4 regions of the Geodermatophilus sp. SYSU D00708 genome follow, and region 1 is predicted to be linked to each of the others. Evidence: riboswitches for the same ligand, from Rfam matches in the RefSeq annotation. Region 1 holds a riboswitch; each other region holds the start of a gene.
What was found. Region 1 has a riboswitch for cyclic di-AMP ahead of ACI79D_RS19875 (peptidoglycan DD-metalloendopeptidase family protein). Riboswitches for the same ligand answer to the same signal wherever they lie in the genome.

Region 2: it holds a riboswitch for cyclic di-AMP, as region 1 does, so the genes downstream of both, ACI79D_RS20555 (C40 family peptidase) here and ACI79D_RS19875 (peptidoglycan DD-metalloendopeptidase family protein) in region 1, are expected to answer to the same signal.
Region 3: it holds a riboswitch for cyclic di-AMP, as region 1 does, so the genes downstream of both, ACI79D_RS02280 (hypothetical protein) here and ACI79D_RS19875 (peptidoglycan DD-metalloendopeptidase family protein) in region 1, are expected to answer to the same signal.
Region 4: it holds a riboswitch for cyclic di-AMP, as region 1 does, so the genes downstream of both, ACI79D_RS01445 (C40 family peptidase) here and ACI79D_RS19875 (peptidoglycan DD-metalloendopeptidase family protein) in region 1, are expected to answer to the same signal.

The regions. Positions count from the first base shown of each region.
Region 1 is NZ_JBJGYS010000027.1:60,173-67,042, reverse strand. It holds gene ACI79D_RS19895 (hypothetical protein) at 1-231, shown strand, start outside; partial or broken gene ACI79D_RS19890 (ANTAR domain-containing protein) at 152-424, shown strand; tRNA gene ACI79D_RS19885 (tRNA-Ile) at 722-795, opposite strand; gene ACI79D_RS19880 (MFS transporter) at 786-1,985, opposite strand; cyclic di-AMP (ydaO/yuaA leader) riboswitch at 2,387-2,481, shown strand; gene ACI79D_RS19875 (peptidoglycan DD-metalloendopeptidase family protein) at 2,513-3,715, shown strand; gene ACI79D_RS19870 (maleylpyruvate isomerase N-terminal domain-containing protein) at 3,735-4,628, opposite strand; gene ACI79D_RS19865 (hypothetical protein) at 4,712-4,966, shown strand; gene ACI79D_RS19860 (DUF3145 domain-containing protein) at 5,339-5,839, shown strand; gene ACI79D_RS19855 (acyl-CoA carboxylase subunit beta) at 6,025-6,870, opposite strand, start outside.
Region 2 is NZ_JBJGYS010000030.1:7,872-14,741, forward strand. It holds gene ACI79D_RS20540 (AMP-dependent synthetase/ligase) at 1-973, shown strand, start outside; gene ACI79D_RS20545 (glycosyltransferase family 4 protein) at 1,013-2,143, opposite strand; gene ACI79D_RS20550 (M48 family metallopeptidase) at 2,140-3,408, opposite strand; gene ACI79D_RS20555 (C40 family peptidase) at 3,631-4,716, opposite strand; cyclic di-AMP (ydaO/yuaA leader) riboswitch at 4,733-4,903, opposite strand; gene ACI79D_RS20560 (hypothetical protein) at 5,113-5,427, opposite strand; gene ACI79D_RS20565 (DEDD exonuclease domain-containing protein) at 5,634-6,870, shown strand, end outside.
Region 3 is NZ_JBJGYS010000002.1:80,626-87,495, reverse strand. It holds gene eda (bifunctional 4-hydroxy-2-oxoglutarate aldolase/2-dehydro-3-deoxy-phosphogluconate aldolase) at 1-480, opposite strand, end outside; gene ACI79D_RS02290 (phosphoglycerate dehydrogenase) at 477-1,418, opposite strand; gene ACI79D_RS02285 (hypothetical protein) at 1,439-1,804, opposite strand; gene ACI79D_RS02280 (hypothetical protein) at 1,903-2,769, opposite strand; cyclic di-AMP (ydaO/yuaA leader) riboswitch at 3,039-3,189, opposite strand; gene ACI79D_RS02275 (ArsC/Spx/MgsR family protein) at 3,480-3,854, shown strand; gene ACI79D_RS02270 (hypothetical protein) at 3,867-4,433, opposite strand; gene ACI79D_RS02265 (TIGR03086 family metal-binding protein) at 4,557-5,153, opposite strand; gene ACI79D_RS02260 (bifunctional 3'-5' exonuclease/DNA polymerase) at 5,223-6,870, opposite strand, start outside.
Region 4 is NZ_JBJGYS010000001.1:270,047-276,916, reverse strand. It holds gene ACI79D_RS01465 (ROK family protein) at 1-336, opposite strand, end outside; gene ACI79D_RS01460 (mycofactocin-coupled SDR family oxidoreductase) at 769-1,581, shown strand; gene ACI79D_RS01455 (phytoene desaturase family protein) at 1,635-3,191, opposite strand; gene ACI79D_RS01450 (hypothetical protein) at 3,222-3,401, opposite strand; cyclic di-AMP (ydaO/yuaA leader) riboswitch at 3,602-3,745, shown strand; gene ACI79D_RS01445 (C40 family peptidase) at 3,761-4,804, shown strand; gene ACI79D_RS01440 (YrdB family protein) at 4,945-5,325, shown strand; gene ACI79D_RS01435 (hypothetical protein) at 5,303-5,848, opposite strand; gene ACI79D_RS01430 (DUF3817 domain-containing protein) at 6,031-6,357, shown strand; gene ACI79D_RS01425 (serine hydrolase domain-containing protein) at 6,369-6,870, shown strand, end outside.

The DNA of each region.
Region 1 (6,870 bases):
GACGCCGAGGTCGACACGACCTACCGAGGATGGGCCGAGGACGACCGGGCGCGGGCTGCGACCGACCGTGCGGCCGACGCCGACGACCGCCTCGCGGCGGAGCAAGATCGGCTGGCAGCGGCTCGGGACCGAGAGGCCGCCCGCACCGACCGTGAGCAGGACATCCGTGACCGGGCCGAGACGGAGACCGACCGCGGCAGGTCTCGTGCTGCCGAACGCAGGGATCCCTGAGCCGGTGAGCCGCTCGGACACCCTGCCCGGCTCGCCGGGAGGGCGCTCCAGGCGCAGGGGGAGAGGGGCCCCGCCGTCCCGGGCCGGTCGCTCTGTCGATGGGCCTCCTGGGGGTCTACCGGCCCAGCAGAGCAACCGGCGCATCGGCATGGCCATCGGCATCCTGATGGCTCGGCACGGGCTGACCGAGCAGCAGGCGTTCGACGCCTGCGCCCCGCCAGCAGCCACCGGAACACCCGGCTGCGCGAGGTCCCGCAGGAGGTCGTCTACACCGGCGTCCTGGAGATCGACACGGGGCCTCCCGGACCGCAGCCTCTCGCTCAGGGCCGCCGCCTGGGACGGTCCTCGACGTCTGCTCCGGCCGCTTCCGCGAGATCCTCGACGCCCTCGCCCGACGCGTGGACGCCGCCCACGACCACGCCTCGGAGTGCCCTGTGGGTGGGCGACCTGTGCACCGCGGTGCCGATGCCTCGACCAGCGCACACACCGGTGGGGCGGGTGGGGCTCGAACCCACGACCCAGGGATTATGAGTCCCATGCTCTGACCGGCTGAGCTACCGCCCCGGAGCCTCCAGCCTGCCAGACGCCGTCCCGGGCGTGCCGCCGTGGCCGCCCTCCCCGCGGTAGCTGAGGACGGCGGCGCCGGCCGCCCCGAGGACGAGCGCGGCGAGCACCCAGAACGCGGCCGGGTAGCCGCCCAGGACCTCGGCCAGCGCCGTCCCCGCCCACGGCGCCACCGCGGTGGCGAGGGTGACCGGCGCGGCCAGGTACCCGCCGACCGTGCCGTAGCGGGCCGCGCCCCAGCGCTCGGCGACGACGGTGGCCTGCAGGAGCGTTCCCGCGCCGCGCGCGGCCCCGGCGAGCACGGAGGCCGTGACCAGCAGGGCCGCGGGTCCGGGCAGCCCGGCGAGCAGGGCGATCGTCCCGGCCGAGGCCAGCACGATGACCACGGCGCGGCCGGCCGGGGAGGTCCGGCGGGCCAGCGGCGCGTACCCGAGCCGCCCGAGGAGCTGTCCGGCTCCCAGCAGGCCGAGGGTGGTGGCCGCCAGGGTGCTGGAGAACCCGCGGCCGGTCAGGAGCGGGATGAGGGTGAGGCTGGCCGCGTAGAGGCCGAACGCGGTGAGCGTCAGCGCCGCGGCCAGTAGCAGGAACCCCGCCGTCCGGACCTCGGGCGGGACCCCGCGGTGACCCTCCAGGGTCCCCGACCGCGGTCGGGCCCACGCCGCGGGCAGGACGACGGCGTGCAGCGGGACGGTGACGACGGCCAGCACCGCGGCCAGGACCAGGTAGGTCTGCCGCCAGGAGAGGCCGGCGAGCAGCGCGTCGGTCAGCGGCGCGAACACCGTGCTGGACAGCCCGGCCGCCAGGGTCAGGGCGGTCAGCGCCCGCACCCGGTCCTCCCCGTACCAGCGGGCCAGCGCGGTGAACGCGGCTTGGTAGAACACCGCGGCCATCGCCACGCCGGCGACCAGCCACGCCGCCAGGAACCAGCCGTAGCTCGGCGCCAGGGCGATGCCGACCGTCGCGGGCACCGCGAGCAGCGAGCCGGCCGTCATCACCCGGCGGGGGCCGTGCCGGTCGAGCCAGTGGCCCACCGGGATCCCGGCCAGCGCGGAGACCACCAGCCCCACCGAGAACGCCGCCGACGCCGTCGGGGCCGACCAGCCGGTGTCGGCGGTGATGTCCCGCAGGGCGACGGGGAAGGCGTAGTAGAGGACGCCCCAGCTGGTGATCTCGGTGATGCACAGGGCCACCAGGCCGCGCTGCCGGGCCCGGCGTGTCGGCGGCGTGTCGGGAGAACGTGTGCGGGATCTCATGCCGACGGTCTGCCGCGTCCCCGCGCGCGGGCGCGGCGCGCGATCGCGGTCGGGGGCACGCACAACGTCTACCGGAGTCGGTGCAGGTGGGCGACGGGGTGCCCGCCCCGGCCGGCCGGTAGCGTCCGGGCTCACCGGAGCGGGGTCGTCCGGGTGCGCGTGGTAGCCGAGGGTCACCCCTTCGGGCAAGGAGGCGCGCCGGGGGCGTTACCCGATCGTGACCACCCGTCACATCCGTAGTAGCTTTCCCGACGGCCTCGCCGGGCTCAGCTCCTCGGGAACCGAGGGCCTCGGCCAGGCCCCGCCGAACCGCCGCAGGCCCCTCGGGGTCGAGGCGGACCGGGGACCCACCGTTCCACTGGGGTGAGTCCTGCCTGCGCTGCGCGCGGGCGGGTAGGGCGCCGTCCGGCCCGAACCCGTCAGCTAACCCGGTAGGCGGCCGCGAGGATGGGAGAACCGCCGCCTTGGCGACCCTGCACCACCGCACCAGCCTGCTCGACCGCGCCACCGCCCCCCGCCGAGGCCGCCGGGCCCTGCTCGTCGCCGCCGCCGCAGCGGGCCTGCTGGCCGGCACCCCGGCCGCGCTCGCCGCTCCCGTCACCCCCGCCTCCTCCGAGCAGGAGGAGCTGACCGCACAGGTGGCCCGCATCGGGGAGCAGGTGAAGGCCGCCGAGGAGCAGCTGCAGCGGATGACCGTGGAGGCCGAGGCCGCCGCGGACGCCGCGCTGGTCGCGCGCGCCCAGCTCACCCAGGCGCAGGCCGAGGCCGAGCGGACCGCCGCCGAGCTCGCCGACGCGCAGGCCGACGTCGTCGGCGCCGAGCAGGCCATCGCCGACCTGGGGCGCCGGGCCTACATGGGCGGCGACACCCGGTACGGCGACATGGAGCTGCTGCTCGACGCGCAGGACCCGACCGAGCTGCTGCAGCAGGCCGCCACGATGGAGGTCATCGGCGACCACCGCGCCGCGCAGCTCCAGGAGTTCCTGACCGTCCAGCAGCGCGTCGCCGAGGCCGACCGCGCCGCGGACGAGGCCGTCACCCGGCTCGACGGGGCCGCCCGGGCCGCCGACGAGGCGCAGGCCGCCGCCGACGCCCACCTGGCCGCTGCCCAGGCGGAGTTCGACGCCCGCGCCGCGGAGAAGGCCTCCCTGGAGGAGCAGCTGCGGCAGGCGGGGGAGCGGTTGCTCGCCGCCCAGGGTGCCGCGGACCCGGGCGCGGCCTGGAACCAGCGCCAGACGCAGGCGCAGGCGGTGTCCGCCGCGCAGAGCGCCACCGCCATGCCCACCGCCGGCCGGGTCACCTCCTGCTACGGCGCACGCTGGGGCACCCAGCACCAGGGCATCGACATCGCCGCGCCCATCGGCACCCCGATCCACGTGCCCGAGGACGGCGTCGTGCTCCAGGCCGGCCCGGCCAGCGGGTTCGGGCAGGCGGTGTACGTGCAGCACGCGGACGGCCAGATCACCCTCTACGGCCACGTGAACCGCTTCTTCGTCAGCGCCGGCCAGGTGGTGACCGCCGGCCAGCAGATCGCCGAGGTCGGCAACAAGGGCCAGTCCACCGGCCCGCACCTGCACTTCGAGGTGCACCAGGGTGGGCTCTACGCCAGCCGGGTCAACCCGGTGCCGTGGCTGCACGAGCACGGCATCGCCACCGGCGGCTGCTGACCGCCGGGCCCCGGTCCGGCTAACGGCGTCCCCGCAACCGGCCGAGGAGCCCGCCCACGCCGCCGAGGGTCTGGGCGGCCAGCTGCAGGATCGGCCCGCCGGGGATGCCCGGAGCCGACTGCACGATGGGCGCCAGCGCCAGCAGCCCGCCGATCTCGTGCACGCGCAGGCGGCGGCGGGCCACCGCGACGACGGGGTTGACCCGGCCGGACGCCGCCTCCAGCAGCAGGTCGGCAGGCGCCTCCACCGCCGTCCCCGTCGGCCGGCCGGGCGGCAGCCGCCGGACGGTCCAGCCGTCCTCGTCGGCGGCGAACCGCCAGCCGCCGTCCGGGGTGGCCAGGCCGGCGCCCCCGGTGATCCCGCTCGCCGCCGCCAGCGCGCCGGTCACGTCGGCGAGCGCGGCGAGCCCCGCCTGCAGCACCGGTGCCGGGACCGGTGGCGCCCCCGCGTCGGCCAGGTCGAGACCGTGCACGGCGAGCTCGTAGGCCTGGCCCAGGACGACGCTGAGCAACGGCAGCCGGCCGACGACGGCGACCGCCGGGGCGGTGTCGAGCTCGACCGGCTCGTCGGACAGGTAGCGGGCAGTGGCGTCCCGGTTGCGGCGCAGGGCCTCGAGCACCTCCGCGCGGGGAGCGTCGCGGTGGGCGGCGGTCACCCGGGCGTTGGTGGCGTCGACGTCCGCCGGCGTCCCGGTCCCGCCGGCGCGCGCCGAGGCGACCAGGTCGGCCAGCGCGGCGTGGTCGTCCCAGCAGCCGAGGTGCACGCACACCTCGTGCACCCGCCACCCGGGCAGCCGGGTCGGCCGGTCGAGGTCGACGGCCGAGGCCTGGTCGAGGAAGGCGTCCCACGCGCCGAGCGCCATCGCGGCGACCTCGTCCCGCCCGGCGTCGGCCATGCCCTGCTGTCGCACCATGCGGCGCCCCTACCCCGGCCGGGCGCCGGCGAGGCGTGGACGGTGGGCTTGTCCGGCGGACGCCGGCCGCGCAGCCTGGACCCATGACACGCAGCGGCACGACGCAGGGGACCGTCATCCGCTGGGACGACGCCCGCCGGGCCGGCCTCGTCGAGGCGCCCGACCTGCCGGGCGCGTGCTGGGTGGACGCCGCGGTCGTCGAGGGCCGCTCGGAGGGGACCCTGCGGGCCGGCCAGGTGGTCGACGTGGACTGGACCGAGCCGGGCGCCGAGGGCCTGCCGTTCCGGGCCACGCGGGTGGTCCCGCGGGAGGACCTCCAGGCCACGCTCGGTGCCTGACGGCAGCGTCGCTCCCCGTGTCCGCAGGGCCCTGATCGCTACGCTGGGTGATCAACGACCCTCGAGTGGAGGCTGGTTGGGGATCGAGTTGTGGGTCCGCGGGGGAGATCCTGTGGATGGTGTGTGGGTGGAGGCGCGGTGCTGGACGCCGGTCCCGCCTGCGTGGTATGGCCCGCTGACCAGCACATAGAGGCTCAGGCGGTGACCTTCCGTCACATGTGACTCATTGGTCCCACCCGCACTGGCGCGATCGGGTGACCATCGTGCAAACTGTTCCCGGGACCCCTGGTCCACAACCGCCGAACACAGCCTGTCACCGAATCGATCGTCCGTTGGGGAAGACGAGACCGATCGAGTCGATGGAGGTGCCCCGTGCAGCGACGGTCTACCCAGGGTGTCGTCTTCGTGCACGCGTGCCCGAAGGCGCTCTGCCAGCACGTCGAGTGGGCGCTCGAACGCGTCGTCGGCGCGCCGGTCTCCCTGTCGTGGGCCGACCAGCCCGCGGCACACGGTTCCTACCGTGCCGAGGTCGCCTGGACCGGCGCCCCCGGCACGGGGGCGAAGCTGGTGGCTGCGCTGCGCGCGTGGCCCATGCTGCGCTTCGAGGTGACCGAGGAAGCCAGCCACGGCAACGACGGCGAGCGCATGTCGTACGTGCCCGGCCACGGCGTCTTCCGGGCACCCACGAGCGCCAACGGTGACCTCATCGTCACCGAGCAGCAGCTGCGTCACCTGGCCGCCACGGCGACGTCCATCGAGGCGTTCCGGCACGGCGTCGACGAGCTCCTCGGTGCGGCCTGGGACGCCGACCTCGAGGTCTACCGGCATGCCGGCGACGGCAGCCCCATCACCTGGCTCCACCAGGTGGTCTAGGCCCCGGCCGGAGGCTCGCCCCGAGCCTGCGAGGGGTGAGGGGGCCGGGGCCTTCGACTTCATCACGATCCGACTACGACGAGCTGAGGGCTCCGGCCCTGCCGTCGTAGGCTCGGGACCGGTCGTCCGGACGTCGTCGGGGAAGCGGCGTCCGGACGATCTGCTCCTTCGACCGGGTCCTCCTCCTACAGCGGGATGTTGCCGTGCGCGCCGCGCCCGGCCGGCGCCGACGCCAGCGCCTCGATCAGCCGGCCCCGGGTCCGCGACGGCTCGACCACCTCGTCGACGACGCCGATCTGCAGCGCCCGGTTCACTCCGCCGGCGATCCGCTCGTGCTCGGCCGCCAGCTGCGCGTGCAGCGCCTCCCGCTCGGCCGGCGGGACGGCGGCCAGCTTCTTCCGGTGCAGGATGCCCACGGCCGCCTTGGCGCCCATCACGGCGACCTCGGCCCCGGGCCAGGCGAACACCGCCGTCGCGCCCAGCGAGCGGGCGTTCATCGCGATGTAGGCGCCGCCGTAGGACTTGCGGGTCACCAGCGTCACCCGGGGCACCACCGCCTCGGCGAAGGCGTGCAGCAGCTTGGCGCCGCGCCGGACCACGCCGTCCCACTCCTGGCCGACGCCGGGCAGGTATCCCGGGACGTCCACGAGGACCACCAGGGGGACGCCGAAGGCGTCGCACATCCGCACGAAGCGGGCCGCCTTCTCGGCCGACGCGGAGTCCAGGCAGCCGCCCAGGCGCAGCGGGTTGTTGGCGACGACCCCGACGGTCCGCCCGGCCAGCCGGCCCAGGGTGGTCACGATGTTCGGCGCCCACCGCGGGTGCAGCTCGAGGCCGGGGCCGTCGAGCACCGCGGCGACCAGCGGCTTGACGTCGTAGGCGCGCTGCGGCTGCTCGGGCAGCAGCGCCCGCAGGTCGACCTCGGGCTCCCCGGCGGCCGGGGCGAAGGAGCCCTGCGCGGCCAGCAGGTCGACCGCCTCGCGGGCGGTGTCCAGCGCCGCCTGCTCGGACCCGGTCACCACGTGGACGAC
Region 2 (6,870 bases), on a different contig from region 1:
GCGGGTGTTCGAGAAGGTCTACAACCAGGCCAAGGCCAAGGCGGAGGGCGACGGCAAGGGCAAGGTGTTCGACAAGGCCGCCCAGGTGGCCATCGCCTGGTCCCGCGCCCAGGACACCGGCGGCCCGGGCCTGGCGCTGCGCGCCCAGCACGCGGTGTTCGACAAGCTGGTCTACGGCAAGCTGCGGGCGGCGCTCGGCGGCCGGTGCATGGGGGCCGTCTCCGGCGGTGCTCCGCTGGGCGAGCGGCTGGGCCACTTCTTCCGCGGCATCGGCGTCACCGTCTACGAGGGCTACGGCCTCACCGAGACCACCGCGGCCGCCGCCGTCAACCACGACGCCGCGTTCCGCATCGGCACCGTGGGGCGCCCGCTGCCCGGCGTCGAGGCCGCGATCGCCGACGACGGGGAGATCCTCATCCGCGGCGGGATCGTGATGCGCGGCTACTGGCAGAACGAGCAGGCCACCGCCGAGGCGATCGACGCCGACGGCTGGTTCCACTCCGGCGACCTCGGCGACATCGACGGCGACGGCTTCATCCGGATCACCGGGCGCAAGAAGGAGATCCTGGTGACCGCGGGCGGCAAGAACGTCGCCCCGGCGGTGCTCGAGGACCGGATGCGCGCCCACCGGCTGATCAGCCAGTGCATCGTCGTCGGTGACCAGCGGCCGTTCATCGGCGCGCTGATCACCCTCGACGAGGAGGCGCTGCCCGGCTGGCTGGAGTCCAAGGGCAAGCCGGCCGACACCAGGCCCGAGGCGCTCACCCAGGACGCCGACGTCCTCGCCGAGATCGAGACCGCCGTGGCCGAGGCCAACAAGGCGGTGTCGAGGGCCGAGTCGATCAAGAAGTTCCGGGTGCTCGCGTCGGACTTCACCGAGGCCAACGGGATGCTGACCCCGAGCCTGAAGCTCAAGCGGGCCGTGGTCATGAAGGAGTTCGACGACGAGGTCGAGGCCCTCTACCAGAGCTGAGCGCCGCTGAGCCCCGTCCCGCCGTGCGTGGGGCGGGGCTCAGCGCCGTCCGGGCTCGAGCAGGGCGGCGAACGTGTCGGCGATCGTCTTCCACGACCACCGCTGCTCCACCCACGCGCGGCCGGCCGCGCCCATCCGGCGGGCCCGGTCGGGGTCGTCGAGCAGACCGGCGATCGTCGCCGCCACCCCCTCCGGCGACCGGGGGTCGGCGACCACGTGGCCGGTCACGCCCTCCCGCACCGTCTCCGGCGCGCCCCCGGACGTCCCGGCCACGACCGGCCGCCCGCACGCGGCCGCCTCCAGGTAGACCATGCCCAGCCCCTCGACGTCCAGGCCGCCGCGGCGGGTGCGGCAGGGCATGGCGAACACGTCACCGGCCGCGTAGTGCGCGGGCAGCCGGTCCGGCGGCACCGGCCCGGTGAGGACGACGGAGTCCCCGAGTCCCCGCGCGGCGACGGCCCGGCGCAGCGAGGCCTCCAGCGGCCCGCCGCCGACGAGCAGCAGCCGGGCGTCGGGGTGGCGCTGCAGCACCCGGGGCCACCCGGCGACCAGCACGTCCTGCCCCTTGCGGGCGACCAGCCGGGAGACGCAGACGACGACGGGCGCCGCGCCCAGCCCGTACCGCTCCCGCACCGCCGCGCCGTCGGCGCCGGGGGTGAACAGGTCGACGTCCACCCCTGGCGACAGCTGGGCCATGCGGACCGCACCACCCAGCGCCGGCGCCAGCCGCTGGTGGGTGTACTCGCTGATGTAGGTGAGGACGTCGAGCCCGCCGGCGATCCGCCGCATCACCTGCCGCGCCCCCGGCAGGGCGACCCAGCCGGTCTCGTGGCCGTGGGTGGCCCCCACCAGGTGCCCGACACCGGCGGCCCGCAGCGCGGGGGCCAGCAGTCCGAGCGGCGCCGCGGCCCCGAAGAAGGCCGTGTCGCAGCCGTACCGCCGGGCCAGGTCGGTCGCGGCCCGCGCCGCGCCGGGGGTCGGCAGCAGCATCCCGGTCGGCCGGCGGACCACCGGGTAGGGCAGCGCGGCGTCGTACTGCTCCCACCCCGGCGACCGGGAGGCGAGCACGACCAGGGAGTCCGGCGGCCGCCGGGCCAGCAGCGACGCGACGAAGGTCTGGATGCCGCCCTGCCGCGGGGGGAAGTCGTTGGTGACGACGAGCGTCCTCACCCGGCCTCCTGCAGGCGCTGCCAGTCCTCGGCGAACGCCACCCGCTGCGGCCCGGTGGGGTGCGAGCCGAAGAACCACTGCCAGGCCGCGGGCGGGTCGGGGTCGGAGAGGTTGCTGGCGGCGAGCCGGTCCTGCATGGCGACGAAGGCGTCGGCGTCCCCGGTGAGGTCGAGCGCGTGCAGGTCGGCGCGGGCCTCGACGTGCCGGGAGACCAGGTTCTGCACCGGCGTGGCGACCAGCGAGCCCACGGCCACCAGCAGCAGGGCCAGCGGGACCACCCGCGGGTCGCCGGGGCCGTCCACCCCCGCCAGGCGCAGCAGCGGGGTCCACGACAGCAGCCAGCCCAGCGCCGCGACCGAGGCGGCCGCGCCGAGCGCGCCCATCAGCGTGCCGGTGAGGACGTCGTCGGCGCTGACGTGGCCGAGCTCGTGGGCCACGATCGACTCGATCTCGGCGTCGGGGAGCTGGTCGAGCACCGTGTCGTACACGACGATCCGCCGGGTCGAGCCGAAGCCGGAGACGTAGGCGTTGAGCGCCGTGGTCCGCCGGGAGGCGTCGGCGACGAGCACGTCCGCGACCGGGGTGCCGTTCTCCTCCGCCAGCTCGAGCAGGTCGGTGCGCAGCTGCCCGGCCGGGAGCGGGTCGAACCGGTTGAACGCCGGCTCGATGAGCACCGGGTAGAGGAAGGACCCGACGACGACGAACCCGGCCGCGACCAGCGCCGCCCAGGCCCACCAGGTGCCGGGGGCGTGCCGGGCCAGCCACACCAGCGCGAGCAGGACCCCTGCGGTGACCGCGGCCGAGATCGCGGTGGAGACGGCGACGTCGCGGAACCACAGCGCCCAGCTGCGGGTGGACAGCCCGTACCGGTGCCGCACCGTCTCCCCGTACGCGGCGAACGCGAGGGTGACCAGGCGGCCGGCCACCACGAGGGCGACCGTGCCGAGCAGCACCTGCCAGGCCCAGCCGCCGCCCAGCGGCCGGGCGACCGCGGTCACCAGCCCGCGGCCCAGCGGGGTCAGCGCCAGGACCGCGGACGCCACGAGGCTCAGCACCAGGGAGGCGAGGGAGGCCGGCCGGAGGGACGCGGCGAAGGACTCCGCCCGCTCGGCGACCCCCGGCGGCAGGCCCGCCCCCGGGCGGACCGGTGTGCGTCCCCCGGGCGGGTCGGGCAGCAGCGTCCACGGCGTCCGGACGACGATGACGACGACGAGCGCCACCCCGAGGACCACCGCGACCAGCAGCGCGGCCCGGCGGGCGCTCACCCGGCCGATCCTAGGAGGACCACCTGCCCCCCACCGTGTAAGGACCCCGTCCTCCTCACCCTTCGCCAGCTCAGGGCGGGACCCGGGACGGGGCCGGCGGCGGCCCGGCAGGGGGCCGCGGGGGTCCGGGGCGGGGCGCCAGCTGGCCCCGACAGGGGGCCGGACGCGCGTCGGGCCGGTGACCTCCGGGAGGTCACCGGCCCGCTGCCCTGCCGCCGGTCGCTAGGCGATGCGGCGCATGGCGGTGATGCCGCCCATCGAGTCCACGCCGACCACCTTGACCGGCTGGCCCGACGTGGAGGCGTGCACCATCTGGCCGTTGCCGATGTACATCGCCACGTGGCTGACCGGGCTGTAGTAGAAGATCAGGTCGCCCGGCTGCAGGTCGGCGCGGGACACCGCGCGGCCCATCGTCGACTGCATGCGGCTGGAGTGCGGCAGGCTGATCCCCGCCGCGGCGTACGCGTACTGGGTCAGGCCGGAGCAGTCGAAGGCGTTCGGCCCACCGGCGCCCCAGACGTAGGGGTCCCCGACCTGGGCGAGCGCGGTGTCGACGGCGGCCTGGGCCGAACCGCTGGCGGCGGGCGCCGGCGCGGGCGCGGCCACGGCCTGGCCGGCGTGGGCCGTGACGACCTCCTGCTGCTGCGGAGCCGACAGCGCCGCGTACTGCGCCTGGTAGTCGGCGATGTCCGCCTCGAGCTGCGCCTGGCGGGCGGTGACGTCGTCCAGGGTCGCCTGCGCCTGGACCCGGGCGGCGTCGGCCTCCTGCTGGGCCCGCTCGGCCGCGGCGGCGCTCTCGGCCACGTCGGCCAGGACGTCGTTGGTGTGGCCGGCGATCGCGTCGAGGGTGGCCAGCGACGACACGAAGTCCTCGGGCGAGTCGCTGGTCAACAGCAGGTCCAGCTCGTGCATCCCGTCACCGCTGGTGAACGCGGTGCGGGCGACCTGGCGGATCTGGCCGTCGAGGGCGCCGAGCTGCTCGCGGGCCGCCGCGGCTGCCTGGTCAGCGGCCTCGACCGCGGCCTGCTGCTGGGCCAGCGCCTCGCGGGCGTCGTTGACCTGCTCGGTGACGACCTCGAGGTCGTGTCCGGCCTGTGCGACGAGCTGGGCCGCCTGGGCGGCGCTCGCGGCGCGCTCCGGATCCGCGGCGGCGGTCCCCGGCAGGAGGGTGAGGGCGAGGGTCGCGGTGGCGCCCACGACGAGCCCGCGGCCGAGGCGGCGGGGCAGCGTCGGGCGGCGGAAGGCCACCGGGAGGTCGGAGTGGATCTGGTCGAGCGCATGCCCCAGGGCAGGGCGGGGGGTCGCCACGGTCGGCGGCTCTCCGTTTCTTCCTCAGCAACCGCCTACCGAGTTAGCTGACGGGTTCGGGCTGGGAAGACGTGCCCTATCTCTGCGCGCCGGCGGGCCGGCGCGTGTGCCCCGGCGGACCGGCGCACGCGAGAACTCACCCCAGTGCTGCGGTGGGTCCCCGGTTCCCCCTCGGCGCCACGGGGACGCGTCGGGCGATTCGGCGGTGCCCGGCCGAGGTCACCTCTCTGCGGGCGACGACCACCCGGTCGGACCGGCTCACCGTACGGGCGTGATGAAGTTGTGACAAATGGGGCCAGCGGGAACTGTGGGGACATCCACAGGATCGCCCGGCCCGACACGCCGCCGGGATGGACCCCGCGCCCGCCTGCGGGTGACCCGGCCGCACGGGCCGGGTCACCCGGTGCGCCGCCGGCCCCGCCCGGCCCCACCCGACCGCTCTTCCGGCTCGGCCTGGTGCCGCAGCGGCGGCACGAGACCACCCTCGGCCAGGGCCCTCACGGCGCGACGCTCCACCTCGTCGAACTCCACGACGACGCCCGGGCCCGGGACGACGCCGTCCCCGGTCGCGTCCGCGCCGCGCCGCGCGGTCATCGGCACGACGGTCGGGTCCTCGGTCCGCCAGCCCGGCGGCGCCCCCAGCAGCACGGTGACGACGCAGTCGGCACAGCCGGTGCCCCGCACGGTGCAGGTCTCGCAGTCGATCAACATGGCCCACTCCTCACCCGGCCGACCCCGGTCGTGGAGGCCCTCCATGGCCTCGGTCGGTCCGGCTGGCACGGTAGGGACGGCCACCGACAGTTCCGTGCGCCCGCGCGGTGCCCGCCGTCCGCGCGGCGTCCCGGGGCGGTCGCGATCCGGCCGGGACCCGGCGCGCGTCCCCGGGACTGTCACTGGCCCGACCTACCGTCCGCCCCGTGCCGTCCTCCCTTCCCCGGCAGGTGCCGCTCTCCCCCGCCCACCTGGCCGGGACGGCCGCGCGAGCCGCGGCGGGCCTCCCCCGCTACGAGCAGGCCACCATCGACGAGCTGGGCACCCCGCTCGCGGAGGTGACGTTCGTCGTCGTCGACCTGGAGACCACCGGGGGCTCCCCGAAGGACAGCGCGATAACCGAGATCGGCGCGGTGAAGGTCCGCGGCGGCCGGGTCCTCGGAGAGTTCCAGACCCTCGTCGACCCGGGCTGCGCGATCCCGCCCTACATCAGCGTGCTGACCGGCATCACCACGACGATGGTCGCGGCCGCCCCCCGCATCGGCGCGGTGCTGCCCAGCTTCCTGGAGTTCGCCCGGGGTGCCGTCCTCGTCGCCCACAACGCCCCGTTCGACCTGGGCTTCCTCAAGGCGGCCTGCGCGGAGAACGGCATCCCCTGGCCCGCGGCGGCCTCGGTCGACACCGCCGTCCTGGCCCGCCGGCTGCTCACCCGCGACGAGGTGCCCAACTGCAAGCTGGCCACCCTCGCGCCGTTCTTCCGCGCCGACGCCGAACCGTGCCACCGCGCCCTGGCCGACGCCCGCGCCACGGTCGACGTGCTGCACGGCCTCTTCGAGCGGCTGGGTCCCCTCGGCATCACCACGCTGGAGGAGCTCACCACCCTCAGCCGCCAGGTCGACCCGGAGCGGCTGCGCAAGCGCCACCTGGCCGACGCCGTCCCGACCGGCCCGGGGGTCTACGTGTTCCGCGGCCCGCGGGACGAGCCGCTCTACGTCGGGACGTCGAACGACCTGCGCAGCCGGGTGCGCAGCTACTTCACCGCCGCCGAGCAGCGCAGCCGGATCACCGAGATGGTCGCGCTGGCCCGGCGGGTCGACGCGATCCCCTGCGCGCACGACCTCGAGGCCGCCGTCCGGGAGCTGCGGCTCATCGCCGAGCACAAGCCGCGCTACAACCGGCGCTCCCGGTTCCCCGAACGGGCGCTGTGGGTGCGGCTCACCGACGAGCCCTTCCCGCGCCTGTCGGTGGTCCGCCGGGTGCGCCCCGGCGCCGGGGTGTTCCTCGGCCCCTTCCCCGACCGGCGGGCCGCGGACGCCGCCGTCGCCGCCGTCCACGAGTCGCTGCCGCTGCGCCAGTGCACCGGCCGGCTGTCGCTCAAGGTGCTCGGCACCGCCTGCGCGCTGGCCGGGATGGGCCGCTGCGGCGCGCCCTGCACCGGCGCCC
Region 3 (6,870 bases), on a different contig from region 1:
GCCGATGCCGCCGGTGGGCACGAACCGCACCTCGCCGAACGGAGCGGCGAGCGCGGCGACCGCGCGGGCACCGCCGGAGGTGCCGGCGGGGAAGAACTTGACGGCCGTCACGCCCAGCTCGAGGGCCGCCTGCACCTCGGTCGCGGTGACCACGCCGGGCAGGGCGGGGACGCCGTGCTCGGCGCAGCGCTCGACGACCGCGCGGCTGAGGCCGGGCGAGACCACGTAGCGGGCGCCGGCGGCGACGGCCCGGTCCACCTGGGCGGGGGTCAGCACGGTCCCCGCCCCGACGAGGACGTCCCCCCGGTCGGCCACGGCCCGGATGGCGTCGGCCGCGGCGGGGGTGCGGAAGGTGACCTCGGCGACGGGCAGGCCGCCGGCGACGAGCGCGTCGGCCAGGGGGCCGGCGTGCCCCGCGTCGTCCAGCACCACGACCGGGACCAGCCGCGCCCGTTCCAGGGCGGCCAGCACGTCGGTCACCGGTCCACCACGTTCCGCAGCTCGCCGCCGGCCAGCAGCGCCGCGAGGTTGGCGGAGACGAGGTCGTCCGCGCCGACCGGCCGGCCGCCGGCCGCGTGCGGCGTGAGCAGCAGGTTCGGGGCGTCCCACAGCGGGGAGTCCGCGGGCAGGGGCTCGGTCTCGGTCACGTCGAGGGCGGCGCCGGCGAGGCGGCCCTCTCCCAGAGCGGCGACGAGCGCGGCCTCGTCGACCGTCGAGCCGCGGCCGACGTTGACCACGAAGGCGTGCGCCGGGAGCGCGGCCAGTCGGCCGGCGTCGAGGGCCCGGGTGGTGCCGGGGGTCGAGGGCAGCACCATGACCAGCACGTCGGTCCGCCCCAGCTCGGCGTCCAGGTCGTCCTCGGCGACGACGGCGAACCCGGAGCGCTCCCCCGCGCTGCGCGCCGCGCCCCGGACGGAGGCGCCCAGCTGGGCCAGCAGGGGCGCGAGGGTCTGCCCGATGGCGCCGAACCCCCAGATGAGCACGCGGGCGTCGATCAGGGTGGTGACCGCACCCTCGGGGTGCAGCGGCTGCAGGCCGCCCAGCTCGCGGGCCCAGCGGTGCTCCGCCTGCGCGCGGGCGGCCGCGGGCAGCCGGCGCACCAGCGCGAGCACCATCGCCAGGGCGTGCTCGGTCACCGTCGCGCTGTGCAGCCCCACCCCGGCGGTGACGACGACGTCCTCGGGGAAGCCGGCGGCGAGCACGGCGTCGGGTCCGGCCGCCAGCGTCTGCACCCAGCGCAGCCGCGGCATCCGGCCGGCGACGGCGGCGAGGTCGGCCGGGGCGTTGCCCCACACGACCAGCGCCTCGGCGTCCAGGTGCTCGTCGGGGACGGGGGCCGAGGCGTCGTAGGTGACGGCGCGGACGCCGTCGGGCAGGTCCGGCGCCAGCGGGACGGAGTCGGGCAGCAGCAGCTTCACGGGGGGCCTCTCGTCGCAGGTCAGGCGGCGACCGGGCGCCGCCCCGGGACGGCGTCGTCCTCGAGGCGCAGGTCGCGGCCACGGGTCTCCGGCGACAGCAGCATGGCGACGGCGGAGATCCCGATCATCCCCATCGTGTAGACCGCGACCGGCCACCAGCTGCCCGACGCCCAGGTGATCAGCGCGGAGGAGACCAGCGGTGCGATGCCGCGCCCGAAGACCGAGGAGAACTCGCGGGCCAACGAGATGCCGGCGTAGCGGTAACGGGCGCCGAACACCTCCGCGTAGAACGCGCCCTGGCTGCCCACGCCGAGGGCGGCCCGCCGGAGGTCGGCCTGGTCGACGGGGTGGTCGTCGGTCTCGAGCGATGCTCGGGAGGTGCTCACGGGAACTCCTGCCGGTGGAGGCCTGCAGGCACATGGCACACCCGGACACCCGGCGCCGCCACCGCAGGGCGGCCGCCGGTCGTCCCGCGGAGCGGGCGTCAGCCCCGGTAGTTCACGTGGACGTGGTCGAAGTGGTTGGCCGTCACGCCGCCGCGGTCGGCCATCGGCTCGAAGGACCCGTTCGGCGACTGCAGGATCCGCTGCTCCCAGATGAGGTACTCCACGCCGAGCTCGGCCCAGTGGTCGCGGTGGTACTGGACGATGGCGTCGCCCAGGGCCGCGTCGGTCAGGACCATGTAGTCCACGGCCAGGCCGGAGGGGTGGCCGTGCGGGTCGGTCGCGCTGGCGCGGGTGCCGCCCAGGGTGATGTCGGCGGCGCCCGGCACGTTCGAGACGACGGCGTTGGCGGCGGCCTGCGCGGCCGGCTTGATGCTCCCGGCGGTGTTGGTGATCCGCGCGACCGCGCCCGGGGCCGCCGCGCGCGCCGGGGCGGCGGCCGCCGGTGCGGGGGCGGCGGGTGCGGCCTGCTCGGCGGCAGCGGCGGCTTCGGCCTCGGCGGCTGCTCGCGCGGCGGCCTCGGCCTCGGCGGCGGCCCGGGCGGCGGCCTCGGCCTCGGCCTGCTGCCGGTCCCGCGCGGCCTGGTCGGCGGCGGCCTGCGCCTGCTGCGCGGCGGTCTGCTCGGCCTCGCGGGAGGCGCGGCTGGCGGCGAGGTCCTCGAGCGGCTGCAGGTCCGGAGCCGCGTCGACCCGCGCCGGGGCGGACTGGGCGCTGAGCCCGAGCTCCGCGGCGACGCTGACCGACTCCGACGCGCCGGCCTCCGCCTGCGCGGCCGGCTCGACGCCGATGAGGGCGTTGGCCAGGACGGCGCCGGCGACGGCGGTGCCCAGGAGCAGCGCCGGACGGCGGCGCGAGCGGGGCTTCCCGCGGCGGTCTGCGCGGGAGGAGGTGGTGGTGCGGGGGTCCATGGGGTGTTGCTCCGAGGTGTGCGAGCGCAGCGGCACCACGGCGGGGCGCGGGCTGCGGCGGGGAGGTCGGGCGGGGGGCGGCGGCGGTCCGGGCGGGCCGGTCCGCGGCACTCCGGGGGACGGCGGGGGCGCCGGTCGAGCGAGGGTGCTCGGGGGTGCGGCGGGTGCGGGCCCGGGACGGCCGCGTGCGGTCAGGTGCGCCGGCGCGCCCGGTACCGGAGCGACGAGGGGCGTCCAGCAGCGCAGGGGCACGCCATGCGGCGGCTCTCCGTTCTTCCGTGAGCCGCCTACCGAGTTAGCTGACGGGTTCGGGCGGGAAGCAGCCCTACCGGCCCCGGGCACGTGGCCCGGAGCGGATTCACCCCAGTACTGCGGTGGGTCCCCGGCTCGCCCCGGAGGGCGACTCGGCGGCGTCCGCCGGCTTCCCCGGAGGGGGACGTGACGACCGGGCGGACCCACCGACAGTAACCGGCGTTATGCGTTTGTGACAATCGCGCGCCGACGATTCGTCGGGTGATGCGTGTCGCGCCTTCCCCGCCCGACGGTCGGAGCTGGTACGCGCCGTCGATCCGCGTGCGCGGGGCCGCCCGCGCCGTGCGTGCACGTACCGCGGTGGTCGGTGCCCGCAGGACGCGGTAGGTGCACACCCCGTCGTCGGGGCCGCGGGAAGGGTCGCGGGAAGGGCCGGAACGCCGCCCTATGGTGGGGCCGTGGAGGTCTGGTTCAACCCGTCCTGCTCCAAGTGCCGCGCCGCGCGGGCCCAGCTGGAGGAGGCCGGCGTCGAGTACACGCTGCGCCGTTACCTTGACGACCCGCCGACCGAGGACGAGCTGCGCGCCGCGCTGGCCGCCCTCTCCCTCGAGCCGTGGGACGTCACGCGGATGTCCGAGCCGCTCGCCCGCGAGCTGGGCCTGGCGGACCGGCCGCGGGACGCCGACGCGTGGATCCGCCTGCTCGCCGAGCACCCGCGGCTCATCCAGCGCCCGCTGGTGCTCACCGACGACGGCCGGGCGTGGATCGCCCGTGACGACCAGACCCTCACCGAGGTGGTCGCGGCCGGACGGCGCCCCGGCCAGGACGGCTGAGCCCGGTCGGCGCTACCGGCCCAGCAGCCGCCGCAGCCCCGTCACGGGTGCGCGCAGCGACCACCACGCCAGCCGCACCGGCACGCCGGCCGCGGCCCGGGCCCCGCGCACGCACAGGCGCCGCAGATCGGCGTACTCGGCGGGCCGCGGACGGTTCGCCGCAGCGGGCCGTGGGCCCGCGGCGGGCGCGGCCTCGTCGGGGGGCGGCGTCGCCGGGACGATCAGGTCGACCGTCGTCCGCCGCCGGGGCGCCCGCAGCGACTCGAACGACGGGATGGGCGGCGGCGTGGGCGCGTCGTCGTCGGCCTCGATGCCGGCGGCGACCGCCTCGGTGTGCACCTCGGCCTCCGAGGGGGCCGTGCGGGGCACGCGGGCGACCGGCTCGGGGACGACGGTGCGGATCGCGGCGATCAGGCCCGGGCCGAGCCCGTCGATCGCGGCGAGCTCCCGCCGGCTGAGGCCCGCGAGCTCCTCGGTGGTGGTCACGCCCGCGCGGAGCAGCGCGGTCACGGCCCGCCCGGGCAACCCCAGGTCGCGGATCGTCCCCGCCGGCCCGCCCCCCGGCGACTCGATCGACATGCCGCTCAACGTAATCGCTGCCCGCCGTCCGGGCGCAGGTGGACCGGCGCGGGGCGCTGCCGAGCCGCGCGTCACTCGCGGGTGGAGGTGTCCCCGGTGTGGTGGGCGCAGCCCGGCGGGCCACTACCGTCCGGCTCCTCCCACGGACCGGCCGAGCAGCGCGGCGAGCCGGTCGATCGCCGGTGCGTCCTCGGCCACCGGCCGGGGCGGCGCGAACGGCTGCCGGCCCTCCGGGAGGCGCCCCAGCAGGTCGCGGCTGAACGCCAGCTCGCGCTCGGCGAGCTCGTCGGGGAACGGCGCGGGCCGGCCGGTCGCGCGGGCGAGGTCCCAGCCGTGCACCAGCGTCTCGACGGTGCGCAGGCGCACGAGGGCGGGGCCGGGCAGCGTGCCGGCGGGCAGCGTGTGTGCCCGCTCCAGGACCCCCGGTTCCCGCAGCGCGGCCAGCAGCTGGTCGGCCGAGTCCCGGTGACTGGCCGCGGGGTCCTCCCCCAGCTGGTCGACGGAGGCCCGCCGGCCGAGCTGGTCCAGCGGCGGCAGCGGCTCACCGCGCAGCACGCGGACGACGAGCCGGTTGCCGCCGACGAGGTGGTTGACCAGCCGGCGGACGGTCCAGTCGGTGCACGGGGTCGGGGCGTCCCACTGGTCGGGCGTCACGGCGGCGACCAGCTGTCCGGTGCCGTCGAGCGCGGTGGCCAGCGGGGCGAGGGGTGCGTCGGTCACGGGTCCTCCGGGGCTGCGGGCTGCGCTGGGCGGCGAGCGTGGCAGCTGCCACCGACGATCCCGGAGCCCTCAGCCGGCGTCGGCCCAGGACCGCACCACGGCGACGTCGAGCGGGAAGTCCACGGGGAACCCCCCGAACAGCAGCCGGCCCGCCTCGGCCGCCGCGCGCCGCACCTCGGCGGTCACGTCCTGGGCCAGGGCCTCGGGGGTGTGGACGACGACCTCGTCGTGCAGGAAGAACACCAGGTGCGGGCGCTCGTCGACCCGCCCGGTGCCGCCGAGCCGCCACAGCCGGTTGCGCAGGTCGGCCAGCCAGCACAGCGCCCACTCGGCGCCGGTGCCCTGGACGACGAAGTTGCGGGTGAACCGCCCCCAGGCGCGGCGGTGGCGGTCCCGCTGCTCGCTGCCGTCGTCCCCGTCGGCGGGCTCGCCGAGCCCCACCGGGCGTTGCGCCCAGGCCCCGGTCGGCGCCGGCGATCCCCGGCCGAGCAGGGTGTGCACGACCTCGCCGCGCTCCCCCGCGCGGGCGGCCTCCTCCACCAGCCCGATCGCGCGCGGGTACCGGCGGGCCAGCCGCGGCATCATGCGGCCGCTCTCGCCGCGGGTGCCGCCGTACATCGCCCCGAGCATGCCCACCTTGGCCTCGGCGCGGGTCGCGACCGCACCGGAGGCCACCATGCCCTGGTAGAGGTCCGACGAGCGGGCCGCCTCGGCCATCGCGAGGTCGCCGCTCATCCCGGCGAGCACCCGCGGTTCGAGCTGGGCGACGTCGGCGACCACGAACCGCCAGCCGTCGTCGGCCACCGCCGCGGGGCGGACCTGGACCGGCACCGACAGCGCTCCCCCGCCGTTCGACGCCCACCGCCCGGTGACCACGCCCCCGGGCACGAAGACCGAGCGGAACCGGCCCTCGCGCACCCAGCTGTCCAGCCAGTTCCAGCCGTTGGCGGCGAGCAGCCGGGCGAGCCTCTTGTACTCGAGCAACGGCGCGACGACGGGGTGGTCGAACTGCTCGAGGGTCCAGGACCGGGTGTCGCGGACCGGCAGCCCGACGTCCTGCAGGGCCCGCAGCAGCGCGCCCGGCGAGTCCGGGTTGAGGTCGGGCACGCCGAGCGCGGCGCGCACCTCCCGGGCCAGCGCCTCCAGACCCGAGGGCCGGGCCCCGCCGACCGGCCGCGGGCCGAGCAGACCGGTGAGCAGCCGCTCGTGCACGTCGGCCCGCCACGGCAGGCCGGCCCAGGTCATCTCGGCGGCGGCGAGCGCGCCGGAGGACTCCGCCGCCACCAGCAGACCCAGCCGCGCCCGCCGGGGCGACGCGGCGAGCACCGCCTGCTGCCGCTCGTGCTCGGCGAGGGGGTCGAGGCGGTCGGCGGGGTCGTCGAGAGCGAACAGCGCCGGGGCGGCCTCGCTCACCGGCTGCAGCGCGTCCCACCCCGCGGTGTCGCCGCCGCTGAGCAGCGCCTGGTCGGCGAACGGCGAGCGCCGCAGCAGCGCGTGGCCGAGCCGCAGGTCGGTGCATCGCTCGACCCGGACGCCGGCCGCCAGGAGCGCCGGGTACCACCGGGTGGTGTCGTCCCACACCCAGCGGACCGGCGCGGACTCCCGCTCCCGGACGTAGCCGGGCAGCTCCCCGGCCGGCAGCAGGGTGACCCCCACCGGCCGGCCGTCCTCGGTGCACTCGCGCGCCTGGACGGCCCCCGCGCCGCGGCGCACGAGG
Region 4 (6,870 bases), on a different contig from region 1:
CGGCCCGGCGGCGATGGACGCCGGCTCCTGGACGGAGGCCACCACCCGGCCGGTGAGGTCGGTGACGCCGGCGGCGATGTGGGTGGCGCCCAGCGGGGCGACCAGGACCAGGCCGGCCGTGGCGCGGACGGCGAGCTCGCGGGGCGGCCGTCCACCGGTCGAGCGACCCAGCTCGGACTCCTCCAGCAGGCCGCTGTCGAGCAGTTGCGTGACGCGTTGCGTGACCGCCCCCCGGCCGAGGCCGGAGACGCGGGCCAGTTCGGGTCGCGACCGAGCGCGCCCGCAGCGGACCAGGTCGAGCACCGTGACCAGCCCGTCGAGTTGGTCGGTGCTCACGGGGGCGCGAGTGGCCACTCCGGTTCCGACGCTCACCCCCACCCCTCCCTCACCAGGCGCCCGCTTGACTTCTGCATGGGCGAAGCACAACATACCTACGACTCCGACAAAAGTGGAGTGGTGGTCGTGAGATCCACTCATCTCCGGCCCCTCGGATTCTCGCCCAGGCGACCGCGTTCGTCCCCCGTGTGGAGGGCCCTGTGATGCCCGGCTCCCCCGCCCATCGCCGTCCCGGGGACCAGGCCGTGCGCGCGGCCGCCACCCGCCGGGAGCCCGTCCGGAACCGGACCGGGCCCCGGCCTGCCAGCCCGCTGCCGGAGGCGTGAGCCCCCGGCGGCACCGGGTCCACCACGGACCTCGGGGTGTGCCGCCCGGCCACCCCGTCGAGCAGGAGCGCTGCCTCTCGCAGCGACGACAGGAGAGGAGCCCCACGTGGGCAAGCTGGATGGCAAGGTCGCCGTCATCACCGGTGGTGGGCGCGGTCAGGGCCGCTCGCACGCGGTGCGGCTGGCGAGCGAGGGTGCCGACATCGTCATCTGCGACATCACCCAGCAGGTCGGCTCGGTGCCTTTCGCGACCGGTCGCCCGGGTGACATGGAGCAGACCGTGGCGGAGGTGGAGAAGTTGGACCGCCGCTGCGTCGCCGTCGAGGCCGACGTCCGCAGCACCGCCGACATGCAGCGGCTCGCCGACACCGCGATGAGCGAGTTCGGCCGGATCGACTTCCTGCTGGCCAACGCCGGCATCCTCAGCCTGTCGGACACCACCTGGGATCTCACCGACGAGCAGTGGGACGACATGATCGACATCAACCTGACCGGCGTGTTCAAAGCCTGTCGGGCGGTCGTCCCGCACATCCGGGCCGGGGGCAACGGCGGTTCGATCATCATCACGTCGTCCATCGCGGGGCTGCGTGGCGTCGCCGGCTGCACGCACTACACCGCGGCCAAGCACGGCATCGTCGGCCTGATGCGCACGCTGGCCCGTGAGCTCGCGCCGGAGATGATCCGGGTCAACACGCTGCACCCCACGGGCGTGGACTCGCCCATGTCGAACAACGACTACTTCCCGAAGTGGCTGGAGGAGCACGAGGACCTCGGCAACGCCATGCGGTTCAACCTCATGCCGGTCGACGCGATGCCGATGGCCGACGTCTCGGCCGTGGTCGCGTTCCTCTGCTCGGACGAGGCCAAGTGGATCACCGGCACGACCGTCCAGGTCGACGCCGGCTTCATGCTCAAGTAGTCGCCCGGGCCCCGGGCCGCCGTCCTGCTCCGGGCGGACGGCGGCCCGGCAGCTCAGCGGCGGTCGAGCAGCGCGCGGGCCGCGGCGTACCCACCCAGGCCGCTCACGGCCCCGCCGCGCACCGTCCCCCCCGAGGAGGCCGCCACCACCCGCGGGTGCGCCGTCGCCGCACCCCAGGTGCCGACCTCGGCCGGCGTCGCGGCGACCGGCCAGGACAGGTCGCCGTGGAAGATGTGTCCGCCGGGCATCGCCAGCGACTCCTCGACGTCCAGCGGCGAGGCGGCCTGCAGGCACGGCTCGCCGGCGGCGTCCCGGGCGAGGCAGTCCAGCAGCGGCTCCTCCAGGTGCGCGTCGAGCTGGGCGACCACCCGCCGCACGGCCTCCCGGCGGGTGCCGACCGGGTCCTCCCGGAACAGCGCCGCCGGGGTGTGCAGGCCGAACAGCGTGAGCGTCTGGTGGCCGGCCGCCCGCTCCTCCGGCCCGAGGATCGACGGGTCGGACAGCGAGTGGCAGTAGACCTCGAACGGGATGACGTCGGGCAGCCGGCCGGCGGCGGCCTGCGCGTGGGCTGCGTCGAGCTGGCCGGCGGCCTCGTCGACGTGGAACGTGCCGGCGAACGCGACGGCCGGGTCCACCCCCGACCGCAGCCGGGGCAGCCGCGCCAGCACCATGTTCACCTTGAGCTGCGCGCCGTCCGGCGTGGTCCGCGGGGCGACGCCGAGCAGCCGGTCGAGGACGGCGGGTGCCGCGCCGGAGACCACCCGCGCGGCGTCGACCGCCCGCTCGGTGCCCTCGTCGTCGGTCCAGTGCACGGTCACGCCGTCCGGACCCGGGTCGAGCGCGGTGACCGTCGCCCGGGTCAGCAGCTCCGCTCCGGCCCCGCGGGCGGCGGCGGCCATCGCCCCGGTGACCGCGCCCATCCCGCCGACGGGCACCCGCCACCGGCCGGTGCCGTTGCCGACCAGGTGGTACAGGAAGCAGCGGCCGGCCAGGCCGTCGGCGGCGTGCACGTCGGCGAAGGTGCCGATCAGCCCGTCGGTCAGCGCCACCCCGCGGACGACGTCGTGGGAGAGCTCGTCGGCGACCACGTCGGCGAGCGGCCGCTCGGCGAGGTCGTGCCACAGCTGCGGGTCGCGCAGCCGTCCGGCCAGCTGGTCGGGGGAGAGCAAGGGCTCGGTCAGCGTGGGGGCGAGGTCCTCGGCGAGGTCGGCCAGCCGGCCGTAGAAGCGCCGCCAGCCGGCCAGCTCGGCGTCGGACCCGGTGAGGTCCCGGAAGGAGGCGGCGGTGGCGGGCCCCTCGTCCCGCTCGACCAGCAGACCGGTGTGCCCGGGGACGGCGGTGTAGGAGGCCACCGCGCGGTCGGCCAGGGTCACCTCCAGCCCCAGGTCGGCGACGATCCGGTCGGGCAGCAGGCTGACCAGGTACGAGTACGCCGACAGCCGGACGTCGACGCCCGGGAAGACCTGCCGGCTGACCGCGGCGCCGCCGACCTGCTCCAGCCGCTCGAGGACCAGCACCGACCAGCCGGCACGGGCCAGGTAGGCGGCGGCCACCAGGCCGTTGTGGCCGGCCCCGACGACGACGGCGTCGTACCTGCTGCGTGCGCTCACCCGGCGGACCGTAGCGGGTCCGGCGGGTGCTCAGCCGCCCTGCGTGGGAGCGTTCTCGCTCTCCGAGCAGTCCGCCCGGTTGCTGCCGGCCTCGGCGGCGCCGCAGTCGGTGGTGCCGCGGTCGACGTCGGTGTTGGAGTTGTTGCTGCTGCTGCACCCGGCGAGCGCCCCGGCGATGGCGAGCACGACCAGAGGTCGCTTGAGATCCATGGAGGGCACATACCCGCCATCCCGGCGGCGACCCCACGTGTCCCTTCCGCCACACCCGCCCCGGGGTCCTGCGCGGTTGAGTCGAGAGTCCACGAAATCACAAGCCGGTAATTGTCACGGCAGGGTCACGGCGCTTACGGTGTGTGCGTCCGCCGGGGCGCTCCGTCACCGCAATGGGTGACACCCCGCGGTCGCCGCCGAGCCGGTTCCCTCCTCCCCGGGGGAGCCGGGCCGGGGACCCACCGCAGCACTGGGGTGAAGCACGCACGGCCTCGGCCGGGCGCGCCGGGCGCCTTCCCGCCCGAACCCGTCAGCTAACTCGGTAGGCGGCTCGTGGAAGAACGGAGAGCCGCCACACCATGGCGTCCGCTCGCGCCGCCCGGCGCGCTGCCCTCGTCCTCGCCGCTGCCGTCGGCGTGGCCTTCGTCCCGACCTCGGCCGGTGCCGAGGAACCGGCCACCGCCCAGGAGGCCGCGGCCCTGGTCGCCGCCCGCGGGCACGACCTCGAGGTCGTCACCGAGCAGTTCAACGAGGCCCGGGAGGCGCTCGCCGCCCAGCAGGCCGCCGCGCAGGCCGCGGCGGCGAAGGTCACCGACGCGCAGGCGGTGGTCGCCGCCGCGCAGCAGCAGGTGACCGGCATCGCGCGCAGCGCCTTCACCGGCGAGAGCATGGGGTCGCTGCAGGCGCTGATGACCAGCGGCTCGGCCGATGAGTTCGTCAACCGGGTGACCCTGCTGCAGGCCGTCGCCGGCCACCAGGGCGAGGTGCTCGGCCAGGCGGTCGCGGCCGGCGAGGCCGCCACCGCGGCCCAGGCCGAGGCCGACCGGGTCGCCGCCGAGGCGCAGCAGTCCTATGACGCGGTCGCCGAGCAGCAGGCCGACCTGCAGGCCCAGATCGCCGAGTACCAGGCCGACTACGCGCGGCTGACCGCCGACGAGCGCCGCGCCGCCCTGGCCGCCGCGGCCACCGCGCACGGCGGCGAGGAGCGGGCCAGCCGCGGCGAGCGTCCGGCGTCGACCGGCGGCTCGGCGCCCGTCGTCGCGGCCAGCGGCTCGATCCAGGCGGTCATCGACACGGCCATGGCGCAGCGCGGCAAGCCCTACGTCTGGGCGGCGTCCGGCCCGGGCTCCTACGACTGCTCCGGCCTGGTGCAGTACGCCTTCCGTGCGGCCGGGATCAGCCTGCCGCACTCCAGCCGCATGCAGTCGCAGATGGGCCAGCAGGTCTCCCGCGCCGAGGCGCGCCCCGGTGACCTGGTCGCCTTCTACAGCCCGGTGAGCCACATCGGCATCTACATCGGCAACGGCCAGATGGTGCACGCGCCGACCTCCGGCGACGTCGTCAAGGTCGCCAGCGTCGACGTCATGGGCGCCACCCCGCAGTTCAACCGCATCGCCGGCTGAACCGACGCGCCAGCCCGCCGGAGCCCCCGGACGCCACGTGCGTCCGGGGGCTCCGTCGTGTCCGGGGACTTGACGGTCCGAGTGGTCAGTGCGAACACTGCTCTCGAAAGAGATCGCCGTTCACGACAGGGAGGGCCGACATGGCGCAGGCGTGGCAGTGGACCTGGGCGGGCGTCGCGTTCGCCACCGAGCTCGGCGCGCTGGCCGCCCTGGGCCTGTGGGGGTGGAGCGTCGGCGCGACGACCGCGACGCGATGGCTCCTGGCCCTCGGCGTCCCCCTGACCGCGGCGGTGCTGTGGGGACTGTTCGCCGCGCCGCAGGCCGTGGTGCAGGTCGCGGCGCTCGCCGTCCTGACGAAGGTGGTGGTCTTCGGGGCCGCCGGCGCGGCCCTGCTCGCGGTCGGGTCGCCGCGCGCGGCCGCCGTCCTCGTCGTCGCCGCGGTGCTGGGCAGCGTGCTGTCCGGGCCGCTGACCGCGCAGCCGGCACCCCAGGCCGCGGTCAGCGCGCCGCCGGCCGGCTGACCTCCTGCAGCAGCCCCCAGACGAACCGCGCCCGGATCCCGCCGGGCAGGTGCACCTCCCAGCGGGTGACCACGCCGGGGTCCACGCTCCGCGCGCCCGGCAGCCCGACGACGTCGTCCAGGACGTGCTCCCACACCCGCAGCCGGCCGGCCGTGGCGTGGGGCACCGGCGAGCCCGGCGCGCGCACCAGGTGCTCCTGGAGCACGGAGCCGCCAGGGGCGGAGAGCACCTCCCAGTACAGATGCGGCCACAGCGGCAGCGGCCAGCGGCGGACCTGCAGGTCCAGGTCGCCGAAGCGGCGGTCCTCGAGTTCCTCGGGCGGCCCGAGGACGGCGGAGCGCAGCGCCAGCCCGCGCGGCGCCCGCGGCGAGTGCTGCAGCGCCTTCCACCGGGTGTGCGCGGCGTGCGCCTCCGCCCGGGTGGCGCCGACGCGGGGCAGCGCCTCGGCGACCAGGTCGGGGCGCAGGTCGGCCATGCGGCGCAGCAGCACGAGGCAGAACTCCCGCCGCGCCAGCCCTCGCACGGTTCCCGACCCTGCCACGGGTCGGCCGACCGGTGGACGACGAGGAGCAGACCGGGACCGGAGGACGACGAGGAGCGGGGCGTCGGGTGCGGGCACCATCACACCCGCGGGCCGGGACCATCGGGGACCGGCCGGCGTTGGACCCCCTGGACCCGCACCCGACCGGAGGACCCGCGCTCCCGATGAACCCCCGCACCGCCGCCACCGCGTTCCGCGTCGTCGCCGTCGCCGAGGCGCTGTCCTGGCTGGGCCTGCTCAGCGGCATGTACGTCAAGTGGGTCCTCGGCACCTCCGAGGTGGGCGTGCAGGTGTTCGGCCCGATCCACGGCGGGGTCTTCGTCGTCTACTGCCTGCTGGCGCTGCTCTGCGCCCGGGTGCTGCGGTGGTCCCCGGTCACCCTGCTGCTGGCCCTCGCCGCCTCGGTGCCCCCGTTCGCCACCGTCTGGTTCGAGCGCTGGGCGCGGCGCACCGGCCGGCTGCCGGCCCGCGAGGTCGCGGCGGCGAACTAGCGTCTGGGGCCATGCCCGAACCGGTCCTGCCGTCCACCGCCCGCACCCTGCTCGCCCGCACCGCCCGAGTGCAGCGCGAGGGCCGGGCACCCAGCCTGGTCGCGGGCGTGGTCCGCGGGGGCGGGCTGGCCTGGTCGGCCGGGCGCGGGGACGTCCCCGAGCCGCACACCGACGTCCAGTACCGGTTGGGCTCGATCAGCAAGACCGTCACCGCGGTCGCCGTCCTGCGGCTGCGGGACGAGGGACGCGTGGACCTCGACGACCCGCTCGACCGGCACGTGCCGGGCACGCCGCTGGGGGACCGCACCGTCGGCCAGTTGCTGGCCCACCTCGGGGGCGCGGCGGCGGAGAGCCCCGGGGGCTGGTGGGAGCGGACGCCGGGCGTCTCCCTGGAGGAGCTCGACCTGGACGACGAGCACGTCGTCCTCGGGGCCGCCCGCCGGTTCCACTACTCCAACCTCGGGTTCGGCCTGCTCGGTGAGCTGGTCGCGCGGCAGCGCGGCCGGGCGTGGG